2 regions of the Pseudomonas sp. BE134 genome follow, and region 1 is predicted to be linked to the other one. Evidence: predicted binding sites of a transcription regulator. Region 1 holds the regulator's gene; the other holds the start of a gene.
What was found. The regulator FliA, encoded in region 1, starts transcription of late flagellar genes. The targets are predictions, from matches to a motif close to CTAAAGTTTNNNNNNNNNNNGCCGNTAA.
Positions count from the first base shown of each region.

Region 1 (10,269 bases):
CGGAGCGAGGCTCAGTCGCCCCGCTCCACCAGAATCAAATACGCCGCGTGGCGTAACGCTTGAGCATGCTCGGTACATCGAGAATCAGCGCGATGCGGCCGTCACCGGTGATGGTGGCGCCTGACATGCCTGGCGTTCCCTGGAGCATTTTGCCCAATGGCTTGATGACCACTTCTTCCTGGCCCACCAACTGATCGACGACAAAGCCGATCCGCTGGGTGCCCACCGAAAGGATCACCACATGGCCTTCGCGCTGCTCTTCGTGAGCGGCGGAGCTGACCAGCCAGCGCTTGAGGTAAAACAGTGGCAGCGCCTTGTCGCGCACGATCACCACTTCCTGGCCGTCCACCACGTTGGTGGTCGACAGGTCGAGGTGGAAGATCTCGTTGACGTTCACCAGCGGGAACGCAAATGCCTGGTTGCCGAGCATGACCATCAGCGTCGGCATGATCGCCAGGGTCAACGGGACCTTGATGACGATCTTCGAGCCCTGGCCCTTGGTCGAGTAGATGTTGATGGAACCATTGAGCTGGGAAATCTTGGTTTTCACCACGTCCATGCCCACGCCACGACCCGACACGTCGGAGATCTCGGTTTTGGTCGAGAACCCTGGCGCGAAGATCAGGTTGTAGCACTCAGTGTCGCTCAAGCGATCCGCTGCATCCTTGTCCATCACTCCACGCTTTACCGCGATGGAACGCAGGACCTGCGGGTCCATGCCTTTGCCGTCATCGGAGATCGACAGCAGGATGTGGTCGCCTTCCTGTTCCGCAGCAAGAATTACCTTGCCGCCACGGGACTTGCCCGAGGCTTCACGTTCTTCCGGCGACTCGATGCCGTGGTCGACAGCATTGCGCACCAAGTGGACCAGAGGGTCGGCCAGGGCCTCGACGAGGTTCTTGTCGAGGTCGGTTTCTTCGCCGACCAGTTCCAGGTTGATTTCTTTCTTGAGCTGACGAGCCAGGTCGCGAACCAGACGCGGGAAGCGCCCGAACACTTTCTTGATCGGTTGCATCCGGGTCTTCATGACCGCGGTTTGCAGGTCAGCCGTCACCACATCAAGGTTCGACACAGCCTTCGACATGGCCTCGTCAGCACTGTTGGCGCCCAGGCGAACCAGGCGGTTACGCACCAGCACCAACTCACCGACCATGTTCATGATTTCGTCCAGACGCGCGGTATCGACCCGCACCGTGGTCTCGGCTTCGCTGGCCGGTTTTTCCGCTGGCGGCGCGGCCGGAGCACGGGCCGGGGCCGGTGCGGCGGCGGCCACCGGTTTCGGTGTTTCGGCTTTGGGCTCAGGCGTCTTGGCAACCGGTGCCGGTGCGACCGCCTTGGCGACTGGCGCCGCGACGAAAGAGGCGGCAGAACCGGTCGCTACTTCGCTGAACTTGCCTTTGCCATGCAATTCGTCGAGCAGCGCTTCGAACTCGTGATCGGAGATCAGATCGCCGCCCGCTGCAGCTGCAGTCGGCGCAGCCGGTACCGATACCGAAGCAATGGCCGACTCCAGCGCATCCACCGCAAAGTTGCCTTTGCCGTGCAACTGGTCGAGCAGTGCTTCAAATTCGTCATCGGTAATGTCGCTACTGTCGCCTGCTGCTTTCGGGGCAACGGGCGCGGCGGGTGCGGCGGTCACGGCATCGACAGCGAACTGGCCTTTACCGTGCAGTTGATCGAGCAGTGACTCGAACTCGGCGTCGGTGATTTCGTCGCTGGCCGCGGCATCGTTGACCGGCGTGGGTGTAGCAACCGGAGCTTCGGCCTGAGCCTTGACAGCGTTCAGCGAGTCCAGCAGTTGTTCGAATTCGTTATCGGTGATGTCGTCCGATTCAGTTTCAGCAGCAGGTGCTTGCGCCGCTTCAGCAACGGGTGCCTGTTCATCGGCCGATTGCGGCTCGGCCAGACGGGCCAGTGCCGCGAGCAATTCAGGTGTTGCAGCCGTGATAGGGCTGCGCTCGCGGACTTCGCTGAACATGCTGTTCACCGCGTCCAGCGCTTCCAGGACCACGTCCATCAGTTCCGAATCCACGCGTCGCTCACCCTTGCGCAGGATGTCGAACACGTTCTCGGCGATGTGGCAGCACTCCACCAGCTCGTTGAGCTGGAGGAAGCCGGCGCCCCCTTTTACAGTGTGAAAACCGCGAAAAATTGCATTGAGCAAGTCCGCATCATCCGGTCGGCTTTCAAGCTCGACCAGCTGTTCGGACAGTTGCTCCAGAATCTCGCCGGCCTCAACCAGAAAATCCTGAAGGATCTCTTCATCGGCGCCGAAGCTCATTAAGGGGGTGCTCCTGAGGTCTAAAAACCTAAAAAACCTAAAATGCTAAAACTCTAAAATCCTAGGCTGGATAACAAATCGTCCACATCGTCCTGACCGGACACAACATCTTCTCTTTTATCGGCATGAATCTGCGGACCTTCACCCTGAGAGAGATGTTTTTGCGGATCTTTTTCAGCCAGCATCGATTCACGGTCATGTTCGATACCCGCAAAGCGATCTACCTGGCTGGCCATGAGTACGAGCTTGAGCAAGTTGCTTTCAACTTCGGTGACCAATTGAGTCACGCGCTTGATGACCTGACCGGTGAGGTCCTGGTAATCCTGAGCGAGCAGGATGTCGTTGAGGTTGCTCGACACCGTGCGGTTGTCTTCGGTGCTGCGAGTCAGGAAACCGTCGACCCGACGGGCCAGCTCACGGAACTCTTGCGCCCCGACTTCGCGACGCATGAACCGGCTCCAGTCCGTGCTCAACGCCTGGGCTTCTGCGCTCAAGCTGTTGACCAGCGGCGTGGCGCTCTCCACCAGATCCATGGTGCGGTTGGCCGCAGCCTCGGTCAGCTTGACCACATACCCCAGGCGCTCAGTGGCGTCCGTGATCTGTGAAACTTCCTCGGCTTGCGGCATGTCAGGGTCAATCTGGAAATTGACGATCGCGCTGTGCAGCTCGCGAGTGAGCTTGCCCACTTCCTGGTACAGGCCGCGGTCACGGGTCTGATTGAGCTCATGGATCAATTGCACAGCGTCGCCGAACCGGCCCTTTTCAAGGCTCTCGACCAGTTCCACTGCGTGTTTTTTCAGGGTCGATTCAAAATCGCCCATTGAAGATTCTTTATGCTCCATAGCTCCCCCGTGGCGCAGTGGATCAACCGATGCGTTCGAAAATCTTCTCGATTTTTTCTTTCAACGCCTGGGCCGTGAAGGGTTTGACGACATAGCCGTTTACACCGGCCTGGGCCGCTTCGATGATCTGCTCGCGCTTGGCTTCAGCAGTCACCATCAGCACCGGCAAGTGCTTGAGCTTTTCATCGGCGCGCACGTGGCGCAGCAAATCGATACCGGTCATGCCAGGCATGTTCCAGTCCGTTACCAGAAAGTCGATGCTTCCGCTGTTGAGAACCGGAATGGCAGTAGTGCCATCGTCGGCTTCGACCGTGTTGGTGAACCCAAGGTCACGCAACAGGTTTTTTATGATCCGCCGCATCGTTGAGAAGTCATCAACGATGAGGATTTTCATGTTCTTGTCCAATTCGACCTCCAAGCAGTCTTAAACGCGCCCAGCACCTGGACACGCCATTTCATTCAAACCGGCAATGCATTCGATGACTGTCTGGAGCACAACAGATCGCGACCAGTGCCGTTCAAAACCGCACCAGACTCGTTCGCAGTGTCCCCCACACTGCCTTCAGCGCGCTCGCCACTCCCCCAAACGCCCCCGCAAACGGGCCGCGCACTGGCTGTGTAACTGGCTGACCCGCGATTCGCTGACCCCCAGGACCTCACCGATTTCCTTGAGATTCAACTCTTCGTCGTAGTACAGCGCCAACACCAGTCGCTCACGCTCCGGCAAATTGGCAATCGCGTCCGCCAGCGCCGCCTGGAAGCGTTCATCTTCCAGATCGCGTGACGGCTCGAGATGAGCACTCGCGCCATCCTCGTGCAGCCCTTCGTGTTCGCCGTCCTGCAACAGATCGTCGAAACTGAATAAGCGGCTACCGAGGGTGTCGTTCAAAATCCCGTAATAATCGTCGAGACTCAATTGGAGTTCGGCCGCAACCTCGTGATCTTTAGCGTCACGACCGGTTTTAGCTTCAATAGAGCGAATTGCGTCACTGACCATGCGGGTATTTCGGTGGACCGAACGCGGAGCCCAGTCCCCCTTGCGCACTTCATCAAGCATGGCGCCGCGGATTCGTATGCCCGCGTACGTCTCGAAACTCGCGCCCTTGCTGGCGTCGTATTTGGTCGACACTTCCAGCAGGCCGATCATCCCGGCCTGGATCAGGTCTTCAACCTGAACACTGGCTGGCAGACGGGCCAGCAAGTGGTAAGCAATGCGTTTGACCAGTGGCGCGTAACGCTCGATCAGCTCGTACTGCGCGTCACGTGCCGAGTTCTTGTAGAGGTTGTAGCCACTGGCTGTCATAGAACGGGACCCGCGGTCTGCTGCACCAGCCGCTCGACGAAAAACTCCAGGTGCCCGCGCGGGTTGGCAGGCAATGGCCAGGTATCGACCTTCTGCGCGATGGCCTTGAAGGCCAGGGCGCACTTGGAACGCGGGAAGGCTTCGTAAACAGCGCGTTGCTTCTGCACGGCCTTGCGCACGCTTTCGTCGTAAGGCACCGCGCCGACGTACTGCAGAGCGACGTCGAGGAAGCGATCAGTGACCTTGGTCAACTTGGCGAACAGGTTACGACCCTCTTGCGGGCTCTGGGCCATGTTGGCCAGGACGCGGAAGCGGTTCATGCCGTAATCGCGGTTAAGCAACTTGATCAGCGCGTAAGCGTCGGTGATGGAGGTCGGCTCGTCGCAGACCACCAGCAAGACTTCTTGCGCTGCACGAACAAAGCTGACGACCGAGTCGCCAATACCCGCAGCCGTGTCGATCACCAGGACGTCGAGGTTGTCACCGATGTCGCTGAAGGCCTGGATCAGGCCGGCGTGTTGAGCCGGGCTCAGGTGAACCATGCTCTGTGTGCCGGAGGCCGCCGGAATGATTCGAACACCGCCCGGCCCCTGCAACAGAACGTCGCGCAGCTCGCAGCGGCCTTCAATCACGTCGGCCAGGGTACGTTTGGGTGTCAGTCCCAGCAGGACGTCGACATTCGCCAGGCCCAGGTCAGCGTCCAACAGCATGACGCGACGGCCGAGCTCGGCCAGGGCCAGTGACAAATTCACTGACACGTTAGTCTTGCCGACGCCACCTTTGCCGCCGGTCACCGCAATCACCTGTACGGGATGCATGCTGCCCATGTTATTTCTTTACCTTGTCTTGCATAGACGGAGGCCACATTACTGGCTGCGCGTTCGCTAAAGGAACAATGCATGGCAGGCCATCGATGTAGGTACAAAAACTGTTCATTACTACCTTAGCCGACCTGCTTGGTCGGGCTGTGGTAAATATCAGCGAACATATCAGCCATGGCTTCTTCGCTGGGTTCTTCCTGCATTTGTACGCTAACGGCGCGGCTGACCAACTGATGACGTCGCGGCAGATGCAAATCATCCGGAATCCGCGGGCCGTCGGTCAGATAAGCCACCGGCAACTCATGACTGATCGCCAGGCTTAACACCTCGCCCAGACTTGCCGTTTCATCCAGTTTAGTCAGGATGCAGCCAGCGAGCCCACAACGCTTGTAGCTATGATAAGCGGCTGTTAGAACCTGTTTCTGGCTAGTGGTTGCCAACACCAGATAATTTTTTGATTTGATGCCACGTCCGGCCAGGCTTTCGAGTTGCATACGCAGTGCCGGATCGCTGGCCTGAAGGCCCGCGGTATCAATCAACACCACGCGTTTGCGCAGCAGCGGTTCCAGCGCCTGTACCAATGACTGCCCCGGATCGACATGGGTCACCGACACATTGAGAATCCGCCCGAGCGTCCTGAGCTGCTCCTGGGCGCCAATGCGAAAGCTGTCCATGCTCACCAGCGCGATATTCTGTGCACCGTACTTGAGTACGTAACGGGCGGCGAGCTTGGCCAGGGTGGTGGTCTTGCCCATACCGGCAGGACCGACCATGGCAATCACACCGCCCTCTTCCAGTGGCTCGACTTCCGGTGTGGCGATCATCCGCGCCAAATGCGCCAGCAACATGCGCCACGCCTGACGGGGTTCATCAATGTCAGGAATCATAGCCAACAAATCGCGGGACAACGGGCCGGACAGGCCGATGCGTTGCAGGCGACGCCAAAGGTTAGCCTGGGCCGGACGGCTGCCTTGCAGCTGATTCCAGGCCAGCGAGCCGAGTTGCACTTCCATCAGTTCGCGCAGGCTGTTGAGCTCAAAACGCATCGAGTCGAACGCACGTGGGTCAACACCGCCGGCGGCAGGTGCCGGGGCGGGTGCCGCGCGACGCGGTTCGGCGTAGGTCGGTTCGATCAGCGGCTCGGCGGCCGTCAATGGCAGGCCGGCGAACAACTGGCGATTGGTGGTCTTGTCGCCTTCGGTTTCGCCGTCGCCACGCAGGCTCAATTCGGCCTGGGCCGTGACGATGCGCGACTGGGTCTTGCGCAGCTCATCCTCGAGTTCCATGTTCGGAACACGCGGGGCCAGCGCCGACAATTTGTAATCCAGCGCAGCCGTCAACTCGACACCACCGGCAATCCGGCGATTGCCAATAATGGCGGCATCGGCGCCCAGCTCATCACGAACCAGTTTCATGGCCTGACGCATATCGGCGGCGAAAAAACGCTTAACTTGCATAAACCACTACCTCAGCCGTTGGGCCCTACTGTCGCAACGATGGTCACTTGCTTGTTGTCAGGAATTTCCTGGTAAGCCAACACATGCAAGCCCGGGACTGCCAGTCGGCCAAATCGCGACAACATCGCGCGAACCGGGCCGGCCACCAGCAGAATCACCGGTTGACCTTGCATTTCTTGACGCTGCGCGGCATCGATCAACGAGCGCTGCAGTTTTTCAGCCATGCTTGGCTCCAGCAGAACACCCTCTTCCGAGCCTTGTCCTGCCTTCTGCAGACTATTGAGCAATATCTGTTCCAACCTTGGTTCCAGAGTGATCACGGGTAGCTCAGAGTCAGTGCCTACAATGCTTTGGACGATTGCGCGGGATACGCCGACACGCACAGCGGCCACCAGAGCGGCAGTATCTTGACTCTTGGCGGCGTTGTTGGCGATCGCCTCGGCGATGCTGCGAATATCTCGCACGGGCACCTGTTCGGCCAGCAGCGCCTGCAACACCTTAAGCAACTGCGACAGCGAAACCACGCCCGGAACCAACTCCTCAGCCAGCTTGGGCGAGCTTTTGGCCAGCAATTGCATGAGTTGCTGGACTTCTTCGTGACCGATCAGTTCGCTGCAGTGTTTGTACAGAATCTGGTTCAAGTGAGTGGCCACGACCGTACTGGCATCGACCACGGTGTAACCGAGCGATTGCGCCTGGGCGCGCTGACTGATTTCGATCCAGACCGCCTCTAACCCAAAAGCCGGATCTTTGGCGGTTATGCCATTAAGCGTGCCGTAGACCTGCCCCGGGTTGATCGCCAGTTCGCGCTCCGGATAAATCTCCGCCTCAGCCAGAATCACCCCCATCAGGGTCAGGCGATAGGCACTGGGTGCCAGGTCGAGGTTGTCACGAATATGCACCGTCGGCATCAGAAAGCCCAGGTCCTGGGACAGCTTCTTGCGCACGCCCTTGATCCGCGCCAACAGTTGCCCACCCTGATTGCGGTCCACCAGTGGAATCAGGCGATAGCCGACTTCCAGGCCAATCATGTCGATTGGCGTGACGTCATCCCAGCCCAGCTCCTTGGTCTCCATGGCGCGGGCCGGCGAAGGCAGCAGTTCCTGCTGTCGCTTGACCTCTTGCAGGGCCTGGACCTTGACCACGTTCTGCTTCTTCCAGAACAGGTAAGCACCACAGGCAGCGACCGCCGCCATGCTCAGGAAGGAGAAGTGCGGCATGCCCGGCACCAGGCCCATCACTGCCATCAAACCCGCTGCGACGGCGAGCGCTTTTGGCGAGGCGAACATCTGGCGGTTGATTTGCTTGCCCATGTCTTCCGAACCGGAAGCACGGGTCACCATGATCGCCGCCGCAGTGGACAACAGCAGTGATGGCAATTGCGCCACCAAACCGTCACCGATGGTCAGCAACGCGTAAACCTTGCCGGCGTCGGCGAAGCTCATATTGTGCTGGAAGATACCGACCGCCATGCCGCCGATCAGGTTGATAAACAGAATCAGCAGGCCGGCAATGGCGTCGCCGCGCACGAATTTGCTGGCACCGTCCATGGAGCCGTAGAACTCGGCTTCCTGGGCCACTTCCATCCGGCGCAACTTGGCCTGGTTCTGATCGATCAGGCCGGCGTTCAAATCGGCGTCGATTGCCATTTGCTTGCCGGGCATCGCATCGAGGGTGAATCGCGCGCTCACCTCGGAAATCCGCCCGGCACCCTTGGTCACCACGACGAAGTTGATGATCATCAAAATCGCGAAGACCACGATACCGACCACGTAGTTACCGCCGATCACCACCTCACCGAAGGCCTGGATCACCTTACCGGCGGCGGCATGACCATCCTGACCGTGGAGCATCACCACCCGTGTGGAAGCCACGTTCAGCGCCAGTCGCAACAGCGTCGCCACCAGCAGGATGGTCGGGAACACCGCAAAATCCAGTGGCCGCAACGCGTAGACGCAGACCAGCAGCACGACAATGGACAGCGCAATGTTGAACGTGAAGAACACGTCCAGCAGGAACGGCGGCACTGGCAGCATCATCATGGCCAGCATGACCAGCAGCAACAACGGCACACCCAGGTTGCCCCGACTCAAGTCGGCAACGTTTGTGCGGGCATTGTTGAGTAACTGAGAGCGATCCACCGGTTTTCCCCGTTCCTTTAAAGCAAACTTTTGACGCCTGAAGCAGGCGCAGGGCGGCTATTGCAAGAAGCCTTCCAACTTTTGCCAAGGCGTTAAATAGAGGGGGCGATTGGGGTTTTGTTGTAGCAGCTGCCGAGGGACGATTCGATTGATTAGCCCGCGGTCAGAATCTGTTTGTCAGTGATTGGACCAAAACTCAATGTTTTGCCATTGATGTAGCGTGCGCCCTTAAGCACTGTGACACCGTCGACGTCCACAGCCTCTTCATGCGTATACATCAGCGTCACGATAGAAACGGGGGTTACTATTTCGGTTCCTTCTTGATTTGTACTAACAGGGTCAGCGCCCAATGAAAGGGGATGATTCCAAGATCTTTGATCCCGATCTGCCGCTCAGGATCTTCCCACCGAAAATCCTGCCGGGCGGTAATAAACATCAGGTCTCCCTCTATTTTGAATTGCGGCCTGTGATATCGCCTTTCCATCACTGCGCTGATCCAGTCATCCATGTATGAATCCGGCCCCGTAAAGAGCTCGAAGAGCGTTGCGTTGTTGATGATTTTTCCGGCAGCACCATAAAACGGACTGTAGGTATGGTGATACGCCAACCCTCCCAATTCGGGTCGAATTGCGTTAGTCCGCTCTTGCAAATAACCCGGAATGTAGATGTTTGCCATCTGCACAAAATGGGTGAAATCCAGCATCAATTTAAAAGTAACGGTGTAACCGATTGCCCGATCACGTGGATATTGTTCCAACGTGCCCGAGACAAATTTCAGTAAGCGCTCCATGAAGCCCACATTCCAAGTCGAAATCTGATGCTCGAAGCTGTGCTCCCCAACTCTTTCTGGAGCCAGCACCTCATGATGCGACCCAATGCAAAAGTCGAAAAAGTGTACCTCTACCCCAAGCCCGTGGACTTCCGAAAGTCCATCGATGGCCTGGCTGCGCTGGTCGAGCTGGATATTAAAGTCGCGGTGTTCGACCCCGTGCTTTTTGTTTTTCTGAATCGCCACCGTAATCGAGTGAAAATCCTCTACTGGGAGCGCAACGGCTTTTGCCTTTGGCTCAAACGCCTGGAGTCAGAGCGCTTCAAAACATCACCCGACGCCACCGAGGAAGCCATCGTGTTAAGCGTTCAGGAACTGAATTGGTTGCTCGACGGTTTTGATCTGTGGCGCAACCGCCCGCATCAAGTTCTGACTCCAAGATTCGTCGTCTGACGGGTATAATCCGGGCATGAATTTAATGCCCGAAGACCTTCCTGATGACCCAGCCTTGCTCAAGCAAATGTTGCTTGAGGCATTCAGTCGTCAGCAGGTAACGGCGGAGGCTTATCAGACTCATATCGTCGACCTGAAAGAACAGATCAAGCTTTTGCGCGACCGTTTATTCGGTCGCAAGTGCGAACAAACCGTTGAACCC
Region 1 covers NZ_JAVDUA010000026.1:42,821-53,089, forward strand. The annotation lists gene J2Y56_RS20720 (chemotaxis protein CheA) at 35-2,281, opposite strand; gene J2Y56_RS20725 (protein phosphatase CheZ) at 2,335-3,123, opposite strand; gene J2Y56_RS20730 (chemotaxis response regulator CheY) at 3,146-3,517, opposite strand; gene fliA (RNA polymerase sigma factor FliA) at 3,686-4,426, opposite strand; gene fleN (flagellar synthesis regulator FleN) at 4,423-5,253, opposite strand; gene flhF (flagellar biosynthesis protein FlhF) at 5,370-6,704, opposite strand; gene flhA (flagellar biosynthesis protein FlhA) at 6,716-8,845, opposite strand; gene J2Y56_RS20755 (hypothetical protein) at 9,150-9,635, opposite strand; gene tnpB (IS66 family insertion sequence element accessory protein TnpB) at 9,663-10,067, shown strand; gene tnpC (IS66 family transposase) at 10,084-10,269, shown strand, end outside.

Region 2 (10,269 bases), on a different contig from region 1:
CCAGATTCGCCTGTTGCAACCGATGGTGCATATCTCCGGGCGCTTTTCGGCTGCCCGCAGTTATGTCGGTGTGGTGCTGCCACTGGCCTGGCACCCGCGTAACAAGAACGCATTGATTGTCTGCGACCTGCACCTGGATCCCCAGGGGTTACTGGATCTGGATGCCGAGACCTTGCGACAGCGGCTGTACATCCGTCGTGATGACCTGGCCGAAGGCGAATTGCCCGTGCCGCTTAAACTCATCCACATCAACAAGTGCCCGGTGGTCGCACCGTTGTCTGTTCTTCGCCCCGACGATCAGCAACGCCTGGGGCTGGACATGGCGCTTTATCAGGAACGAGCGCTGCGGCTAATCGACGCACAACAAGTTTGGCAAGATAAAGTGCAAGCGATTTATAACCGCGAAGATTTCACCCCAAGCCAGGATCCCGAACAACAGTTATACGATGGTTTTATCGGTGACCGGGATCGGCGTCTTTGCGAGCAAGTCAGAGCCGCGGACCCTGCGCAGTTAGCACAAGAGCAATGGCCTTTCGATGACGAACGTTTACCTGAATTATTGTTTCGATATCGCGCACGCAACTTCCCCGATACGTTGAATTCCGAGGAGCAAGAGCGCTGGCGATTATTCTGTCAGAAACGTTTGTCAGCACCCGAGTGGGGGGCGCCTCATACCCTGAAAAGTTTTACAGAGGCCGCGGCCCAATTGAACGAAACTGCTACACCGTTGCAGCGCGCAGTGCTGAGTGATTGGCAATGTTATGTCGAGGTATTACGAAAACGTATGAATCTTTGAAAACGAAAACAGACATGTCCGAATCACGGGCATAAAAAAACGCCAGCATTCGCTGGCGTTCTTTTTTGTCACGGATTCATCTGCGACAAGCTCTACGGCTTAGCCCAGCAGAGTAGCCCAGCCTTCAACCACGTCGCCGCCCCACTTGGCTTTCCACTCTTTCAGAGTTTTGTGGTTGCCACCTTTGGTTTCGATGACTTCGCCGTTGTGCGGGTTTTTGTATTGTTTAACTTTGCGAGCACGCTTGGTGCCAGTAGTTTTTACTGCGCCGCCGCGTGGAGCCTTGGATTTGGACTCTGGATCCAGCAGCGCGATGATGTCACGCAGGGACTTGGAGTATTCGCCCATCAGGGTGCGCAGTTTGCCTTCGAATTCCAGCTCGGTTTGCAGTTTGTCGTCTTGGGACAGGTTCTTCAAACGGGCTTGCAGCTCTTTGATAGCTTCTTCGGTGGCACGGTATTCGTTGATCAAGGACATGAGGACTACCTTATGTTGGAGGCTGGATGGCAGGGAACAGTGTGGCAATAATAGTCAGGGTGTTTCATCAAGTAAACATTTAACCGGCGTTTTAATTAAATTACTTATGATGAACAGGGCGAAAATTGAAGAGATCATTAAATAGTGTGGGCAGATAACACAGATATTCACAAATGGACTCTTGATATTGACTAAAAGATCACCAACGCGCAGGGCATGGGTGCTTCAGAATGGGCTCCTCAGCCCGGAGTGCCGGACAAGGCGTCATCAATACTGCAGTTTTGCTGCGCAATCGCTAGAATGGCGGCCTTTGCGAAGTTCTGGAGTTTCCCCCTCATGCGCACTTTTCGGCTGGTGATTGCTTGCCCGGACCGCGTCGGCATCGTTGCTAAAGTCAGTAACTTTCTGGCGTCACATAACGGCTGGATCACCGAAGCGAGCCATCACTCGGATAATCTCAGTGGCTGGTTCTTCATGCGTCACGAAATTCGTGCCGACTCGCTGCCTTTCGGTATCGAGGCTTTTCGCGAAGCCTTCGCGCCGATTGCCAAAGAGTTCTCGATGGACTGGCGCATCACCGATACCGCGCAGAAGAAACGTGTGGTGTTAATGGCCAGCCGTGAATCTCACTGCCTGGCCGATTTGCTGCACCGCTGGCACAGCGATGAACTGGATTGCGAAATTTCCTGCGTGATTTCCAACCATGACGACTTGCGCAGCATGGTCGAGTGGCACGGCATTCCTTATTACCATGTGCCGGTCAATCCGCAGGACAAAGAGCCGGCGTTTGCCGAAGTCTCGCGTCTGGTCAAGCAGCACGATGCCGAAGTGGTCGTACTTGCCCGCTACATGCAAATCCTGCCGCCGGCGTTGTGCAGCGAATATGCCCACAAGGTCATCAACATTCACCACAGCTTCCTGCCGTCGTTCGTCGGTGCCAAGCCCTATCACCAGGCCTCCATGCGCGGTGTGAAGCTGATCGGTGCAACGTGTCACTACGTGACCGAAGAACTGGACGCCGGCCCGATCATCGAGCAGGACGTGGTGCGTGTCAGCCACAGTGACAGCATCGAAGACATGGTGCGTTTCGGCCGTGATGTCGAGAAGATGGTGTTGGCGCGCGGTCTGCGTTATCACCTGGAAGACCGGGTGTTGGTTCACGGCAACAAGACGGTCGTGTTCTAAACTGCGCAAATGATCGTTCCCACGCGTGGGAACGATCAGGTCACTCAAGCCCTTCGCCGTTTCTGCATTGAGGATATGACCATGGCCGATCCACTCGATAAAGCCACGTCCAATGCCCCCGCCACATTGGGCGAGGGTTGTTTGAGTCGCTATGACCCGGATGACATGAGTCCCGAAGACGGCACGGAGTTTCCCGGTGCTGCCGAGTTATGGGAGCAGTTACAGCAAGAATCCGAAGACACGATCAAGCCTGCTTGAGCTTCATCAACTTCCTCAGCAGCGGCCGCCCCAGCATCAGCAGAAACACCGGGCCACCCGCTATCAGGTAGAAGTAATAAGTCACTGCCCGCCAGATCAGAATGGCCGCCGCCGCAGTCGACTTCCCCACCATGGGCGCCAGCAAGGCCGCCGACGTCAATTCCGCCGCCCCGGCACCGCCCGGTAACAGGCTGAATTGCCCTGCGCTGAGCGAAAGCATCTGGATCAAAAAGCACCAGGCCCATTGCAGATCCGACTCAAGCCCGCGTAATGCCAGATACAACACACTGTAGCGCAGGAACCAATGCAGGCAGGTCAATGCAAACACTGTGGTTAATGTCTGAAAAGGCAATTTCAATGTGTCAGTGAACGCGGCGAGGAAGTGCAGAAGTTTGCGTGCCCAACGCAGGCGCGTCGTGCTTTTTACATCCAAGCGAACCAGTAATCGGCCGCTCAGGCGAATCAGCTGCCGATGATAGCGGGCGACCATCACGCAGCAGATCAACCCGCCGAACAGCGAAATGACGCTGACCGTCAGCAGCCACTCCATACGTTCGCTGAGGTGCTGAAACAGGGCATAAATCAAAATACCGCTCAGTGCACAAAGAAAAAACAGCAGGTCACTCAGTTGATCCATGGCGAATACTGCGCTGCTCCTGGCCGGTTGTACGCCATTGCGCGCCAGCAACGCCATGAGTGCCAGCGGTCCGCCACTGCCGCCGGGGGTGGCGCAATAGGCGAACTCGGTGGCCATCACCACGCCGAGGCTTTTGACCGGGCTGACCTTGTCACGCTGATCGCCCAGCAACAGGTGCAAGCGCAGGCTGTTCACCAGCCAGCACAACACAATCATGCCGAACATGATCAGCAGCCAACTCAATGGAAAGCTTTGCAGCCGCGACCAAGTCTGGTTACCTCCGAGCAACAGCGGGATCAGCACCGCAGCCAACAGGGCGACGAACAGCACAATCCCCCGGCTCATGCTGCGCGGCCGACTGGCGCGCGTTGCAAAGCCAGCCATTGGGACTTGGTCATCGGCACGCGCCCTTCATCGAGCAAGCGCTTGAGGGTTTGCAGCCAGTAGTTGCGCGAAAACGCATGGCGCATGTCCACCGGGTGCAGGCCCAGGCGAATGACCGGCGCCTGCTGCCAATGCTGTTCGCGTCGATCGCTGAGCAGTTTCGACACGCCCCGGCGCCAGGCACTGCGGGCGCTCCAGACCAGCCCGGGTGCATCAATCGGAGTGAAATCCGGCAGTCGATATAAATGCTGCGAGTCGCTGGTGTAGCGCAGTGGCAATTGGCGCAACGCCTGGCGCGTGCCTTCGCTCATCAACCAGGCCGGGGCGACGAAACCTTGCAGGGGCCAGTGGTAACGCTCAAAGACCTCGATTCCGGCGTGCAGCCGGGCGAGCGCAGCGTGTTGCGGCAGACTATAAAACTCGCCTTCGTGGGTGTAGATACGACGCATGAACCAGTCTCGCGGGTTGCCGGGCGGCGGTTCCTCATCGCAATGAAAGTAGCCGTGCAATGCCAGTTCGTCCCCTTTGGCGATGCGCTGGTTGAGCACCCGTCGAAACTCCGGGTGAGCGTCAAGGCTGTTGTGTTTGTGAAAATCCGGGACGACCAGCCAGGTCATCGGTACGTCACCCAAGGCGTCGACCGCTTCAACGAAGGGTTGATAGTCGGCCCAGGTTGGCGGCGCAACGTCGTGTAATACCAGTAGCACGCAGGGCGGGTTCATCAGATTAACCATTGGCGCTCAGCGGCCATTGGCTGCCGAGTACGGCGTGATAGTGCCCCAGCAGACTGTTGACCACCGTGTCCCAGTTATATCGCCGCTCGACATGACTGCGCGCCGTTTTGCCCAGCGCCACGCTGTCCTGGCTGAATAATTCACGAACAGCATTGGCCATCGCCACCGGATTGTTCGGCGCGCACAACAAGCCGCAGGGTGCGGTAACAATTTCCGGAAAGGCGCCGGCCGCCACCGCCACCACTGGGATGCCGCTGGCCATGGCTTCGAGTATCACCAGCCCGAACGTTTCCTGGTCGCCGGCGTGCAGCAACGCATCGGCACTGGCCATCAATCGCGCCACTTGCAGGGGCGGGCAGAACCCATCGACCACCGTGACGTTGTCCGGCACGGCGGCCGGCATCGACGAGCCCACCAACAGCAGATGATAGCGCCGCCCCAGACGCACCATGCAATCGAGCAGCACCGGCAGGTTTTTTTCTTTGGAACCGCGGCCGGCGAAAATCAACAGATGAGTATTTTCATCAATGCCCAATTCGGCTCGCAGGCCAGGGTCCCGAGCATCGGGATGGAAGGTTTGCAAGTCGACGCCCAAGGGTTGGACAAACACGTTCTTCACCCCCAGCCCGCTTAATTTGTCGGCCATGACCCGGCTCGGCGCCAGCACCCGGTCGAAGTTGCCATAGAGCTTGCGGACGTAGGCTTCGACGTTCGGTGTGACCCAATTGCCCATCCGATTGCTGGCCAGCAGCGGCAAGTCCGAGTGATAAAAGCCGATGACCGGAACGTCCAGTTGGCGTCGCGCATCCAGTGCTGCCCACGCGGTGAGATATGGGTCGCCCACTTCGATCAGATCGGGCTGTAAATCCTGCAGGACGTTTCGCCAGGGGGCGAGACGGAGGGGGAAGCGATAACCCTTGCCAAAGGGCAGGGCAGGGGCTGGAACCGTGTAGACGCCATCCGTTTCACTCAGGTGAGCGCCCGGAATCAACAGGCTATGGCGGATGCCTGGCTTGGTGCCAAGGCGGCGGTGCTTGGCATCCAGGTACGTGCGCACGCCACCGCTGGCAGGGGCGTAGAACATGGTGATGTCCGCGATATGCACGATGAACAGTCCTCCGGGTCTGTGTTCTCCCTCGGTTGACCTTTATGAAGAATAGTTGTTCGGTTGGGGTTTTGCGGCGGGGTGTCAGCGGGGTTTTGTGGTGTTTGATAGACCGCTATCGCGGGCAAGCCAGCTCCCACAGTGGGTAGTGATTACCTTGTGGGAGCTGGCTTGCCCGCGATGAGGCCTTATCAGACGTTAGATTCGGAAACTGCCTACCAATTGCTTCAGACGCGAAGCCTGCTGCTCAAGATCAGAGCATGCGCGCAAGGTCGAATGAAGGTTTTCAACGCCTTCCTGGTTCAGCGTGTTGATTTCGGTAATGTCGACGTTGATCGACTCCACCACCGCGGTCTGCTCTTCAGTTGCCGTGGCCACCGACTGGTTCATCCCGTCGATTTCACCGATGCGCAACGTCACGCTGTTCAACCGCTCACCCGCCAGGTTGGCGATTTCCACGCTGTCCTGACTGTGGCGCTGGCTATCGCTCATGGTGCTGACGGATTCACGGGCGCCGACTTGCAGCTCCTCGATCATGGTCTGCACTTGTTGTGCCGATTCCTGAGTGCGGTGCGCCAGGTTGCGCACTTCATCGGCCACCACGGCGAAACCACGACCGGCTTCACCGGCGCGGGCTGCTTCGATGGCCGCGTTGAGTGCCAGCAGGTTGGTTTGTTGGGAAATGCTGGTGATCACTTCGAGAATCTGGCCGATGTTCACGGTTTTGCTGTTCAGCGATTCGATGTTGGTGCTCGATGCGCTGAGCATGCTCGACAGCTGATTCATGGCGGCAATGCTGCGATCCACCACCTGCTGGCCGTCTTCGGCCAGGCTGCGGGCATCGCTGGCCTGGCTCGACGCTTGCGCGGCGTTACGGGCGATTTCCTGGGCGGCGGCCCCCAGTTGATTGATCGCTGCGGCAACGCTGCTGGTGCGTGTAGCCTGCTGGTCGGAATTGAACATCGAGGAGTTCGAGGCGGCCACGACACGCAACGCCACTTCGTTGACTTGCCCGGTGGCCGAGGAGACTTCGCGAATCGAGGTGTGAATACGTTCCACAAAACGGTTGAACGCGGTACCGAGGATACCGAACTCATCGTTACTCAGGATGGTCAGTCGCTTGGTCAGATCGCCTTCACCGTCGGCGATGTCGGCCATGGCGCGGGTCATCACGTGCAGCGGCTGGATCAGGATGCGGATCAACATGCTCAACAGCGCGATGATGATCGCCACGGCAGTAATCGTCGCGACCACCGCCGAAGCGCGGAAATCGCTGAGCATCGAAAAGGCTTTGTCCTTGTCCACCGACAAACCGATGTACCAGTTGACCGACGGCAGGCCTTTGATCGCGGTGAAGGTGACGATGCGGGTTTTGCCGTCGATCTCCACTTCACTGTAGGCGCTGCCGATGCGCGGGGTGTTTTTCGGGAACGCCTCGCTCAGGGATTTCATCACCAGGGTTTTGTCCGGGTGGACCAGGATCTTGCCGTCGGCGCTGACCAGGAAAGCATACCCCATGCCGTCGAAATCCCGGGCGCTGAGGGTGTCGATCAGGGTTTGCAGGCTCAAGTCGCCGCCCACAACTCCGACGCTTTCTCCGGCTTTGCGCGAGGCGGTGGCGATGGAAATGATGGTCTGGCCGGTGGCCGCGTCGATGTACGGTTCGGTCAGGGTCGCGGTGTTGCTGCTTTGCGCGCCTTTGTACCAAGGGCGAACCCGTGGGTCGAAGCCGGCGGGCATCTGGGCGTCCGGGCGAATCGTGAAGCTGCCGGTGGCATCGCCCAGGTAGGACGCCATGAACGTCGACGTCAGGGCTTTCTGCTCAAGCAGGCTGGAGACGGTGGACGGTTCAGGATTGATGGCGATGTTTTGGGCGAGGTTGTCGATCAGCAGGATTCGGCCGCTCAACCAGGTCTGGATGTTATTGGCGGTGACGTCACCCATCTCACTGAGGTAGTTGTTCAGGTTTTCGCGGATGGCGTTGCGCTGTAAATAGTCGTTGTACAGCGTGAACGAGGCGAAGGCGGCAATAACAACGAGGGCGGCGGCAAGCAAAATCTTATGGCTGAAGCGCAGGTTTTTGTTCATGGCTTGGGGTTCCGCTAAGGTCTTAATGTCCAACGCGTGCTTTTATAAAGGCACGCAAAGTGGGCACTGTTGAAACCAAGCTGATATTTCCGTTCTCTCCTTAGGGAATTACCGACGCTGATTTCTGTGCAGTCTCGGTTTTTGTATCGGCCGAGCCGGATCAAAGATTAACCATGGGTGACAAAATGCCTGACTCATTGCAACTCGTTCTCGGCGCCGACCTTGCCGGCCAGTCCATCGCCCAGGCCATGCGCCTGGCCAATCGTCACGGTCTGGTCGCAGGCGCTACCGGGACGGGTAAAACCGTCACGTTGCAGCGCATGGCCGAAGCCTTCAGCGACGCTGGCGTGGCGGTGTTTGCCGCCGACATCAAGGGCGATCTGTGTGGGCTCGGTGCCGCCGGCAACCCGCAAGGCAAGATCGCCGAGCGCATCGCCGGGATGCCTTGGCTGAATCACAAGCCTCAGGCGTATCCAGTCACCCTGTGGGACATTCATGGGCAGTCCGGTCATCCATTGCGCACCACCTTGAGTGAAATGGGCCCGTTGTTGCTGGGCAGTCTGCTGGAGCTGACCGATAGCCAGCAGTCGGCGCTGTACGCGGCGTTCAAGGTGGCGGATCGCGAAGGGCTATTGCTGCTCGATCTCAAGGATTTGAAGGCGCTGCTCAATCACTTGCGTGACAACCCGCAATTGCTCGGTGATGACGCCGCGTTGATGACCACCGGCTCAAGTCAGGCGTTGTTGCGGCGTCTGGCGACGCTGGAGCAACAAGGCGCCGAAGCGCTGTTCGGCGAGCCGGCGCTGCAACTCGAAGACATCCTGCAGCCGGGCGCTGACGGTCGCGGGCGCATTCACCTGCTCGATGCCAGTCGTCTGGTTCACGAAGCGCCGAAGGTGTACGCGACCTTCCTGCTCTGGTTGCTCGCTGAACTGTTCGAGCAATTGCCGGAGCGCGGTGATGCGGATAAACCGCTGCTGGCCTTGTTTTTCGACGAGGCACACTTGTTGTTCGCCGGCACGCCCAAGGCGTTGCAGGATCGATTGGAGCAAGTGGTGCGACTGATTCGCTCCAAAGGCGTGGGCGTGTATTTCGTCACCCAATCGCCGGGTGACTTGCCGGACGACGTGCTGGCTCAGTTGGGATTACGCGTCCAGCACGGTTTGCGCGCGTTCACGGCCAAGGAACAGAAATCCTTGCGCGCCGTGGCCGAGGGTTTCCGGCCGAACCCGGCGTTCGATGCCTTGTCGGTATTGACCGAATTGGGGATTGGCGAGGCGCTGGTCGGTACGCTGGCCGATAAAGGCACGCCGGAGATGGTCCAGCGCGTATTGATCGCGCCGCCGCAATCGCGGATCGGGCCGTTGAGCGAGGCCGAACGTGCGGCACTGATCGCCGGTTCGCCGTTGCAGGGGCGTTATGACAGGCCGATTGATCGAGAGTCAGCTTATGAAGTGTTGATAGGGCGCAAGGGGCTGGCACCCGACCCCGAGGCGGCACCGGCCAAACCTGTGCCCGAGGAGCCAAGCTTCACCGACCAGGCCGGGGAGTTTCTCGGTACAGCGGCCGGACAGGCAATAAAATCGGCCATGCGACAGGCGGCCAATCAATTGGGCCGACAATTGGTGCGTGGGTTGATGGGTTCGCTGCTAGGTGGCAAAAAACGCCGCTAGCCATTGGACACCGTAGTACCTGTGGGAGCCAGCAAGTTCGCTCCCACAGAGGGCTGTGTCAGACCTTGGGTTTTGCGTGCGCCGCGAGGCGTTCCAGCGCCGCCCGCAGATTCGGATCGCTGATCCCGTCCGCCGTCGCCTGAATGGTCGCGCCCGCATCCGTCGACAAACTGATGGTATGCCCCGCAGCCCCTTGCTGGACGGTCGGTGGCTGAACCTTGAACAAAATCCGGGTCAAACTGGCGAACTCGTCAAACATCTGTAACTGGCGTTGCAGACGCTTTTGCTGATAACGCAGTCGGGTAGCCCAATGTCCGTCGGTGACGATCAGCAACAGACTGCCTTCACGCCACGACGCCACATGGCAATGTTCGCGAGCGGCCGGTTGCAATTGGCTTTCGAGCAGACGTTGTAAATGACCCAGGCGTTGAGCGTGGCCAAAAATGGCTTTCAGCGGCTTGGCTTCGCGAAGCAGAACGGCGGGGGCTCTGGCCGTAAGGGGGCGAAATGCCATGATCAGACACCTGAAGTAACAGAGCCGCCATGGTAGCAGAAAGCACCACCTGTACCTGAGCCATTGCTTTGCGCGCGCTTTACCCATTAAATCAACGAGTAACTTCTGCCGTGAATGGCTTGAAGTTCTGCAAAAAGCCCTTATTTTAAGTGAGCCCCGTTATAGCGCAGTGCATGCATCGTGGAACAACGCCACTTTCCTCACCATCGTTTCCGGGTAGAATGCTCGTTCGCATGCGGCCATGAGGGCTGCACGGGCGACTCACGGGGCCGCCCTCCATCCCTTTAGTGTGGAAGATCCTGCCGATATGTTTGCGCCTTTGTTAAAGAAACTTTTTGGAAGCAAGAACGAGCGTGAAGTCAAACGCATGCTCAAGACGGTGCAACTCGTCAATGCCTTCGAAGAGCAAATGGTGGCC
Region 2 covers NZ_JAVDUA010000006.1:149,294-159,562, forward strand. The annotation lists gene sbcB (exodeoxyribonuclease I) at 1-796, shown strand, start outside; gene mvaT (histone-like nucleoid-structuring protein MvaT) at 896-1,273, opposite strand; gene purU (formyltetrahydrofolate deformylase) at 1,610-2,458, shown strand; gene J2Y56_RS07490 (hypothetical protein) at 2,540-2,716, shown strand; gene J2Y56_RS07495 (lysylphosphatidylglycerol synthase transmembrane domain-containing protein) at 2,703-3,698, opposite strand; gene J2Y56_RS07500 (DUF2334 domain-containing protein) at 3,695-4,471, opposite strand; gene J2Y56_RS07505 (glycosyltransferase family 1 protein) at 4,464-5,585, opposite strand; gene J2Y56_RS07510 (methyl-accepting chemotaxis protein) at 5,775-7,664, opposite strand; gene J2Y56_RS07515 (helicase HerA-like domain-containing protein) at 7,850-9,337, shown strand; gene J2Y56_RS07520 (DUF721 domain-containing protein) at 9,396-9,851, opposite strand; gene secA (preprotein translocase subunit SecA) at 10,159-10,269, shown strand, end outside.
Region 2: a site for FliA is predicted at 7,808-7,835, ahead of J2Y56_RS07510 (methyl-accepting chemotaxis protein). Genes of this name have one in related genera too.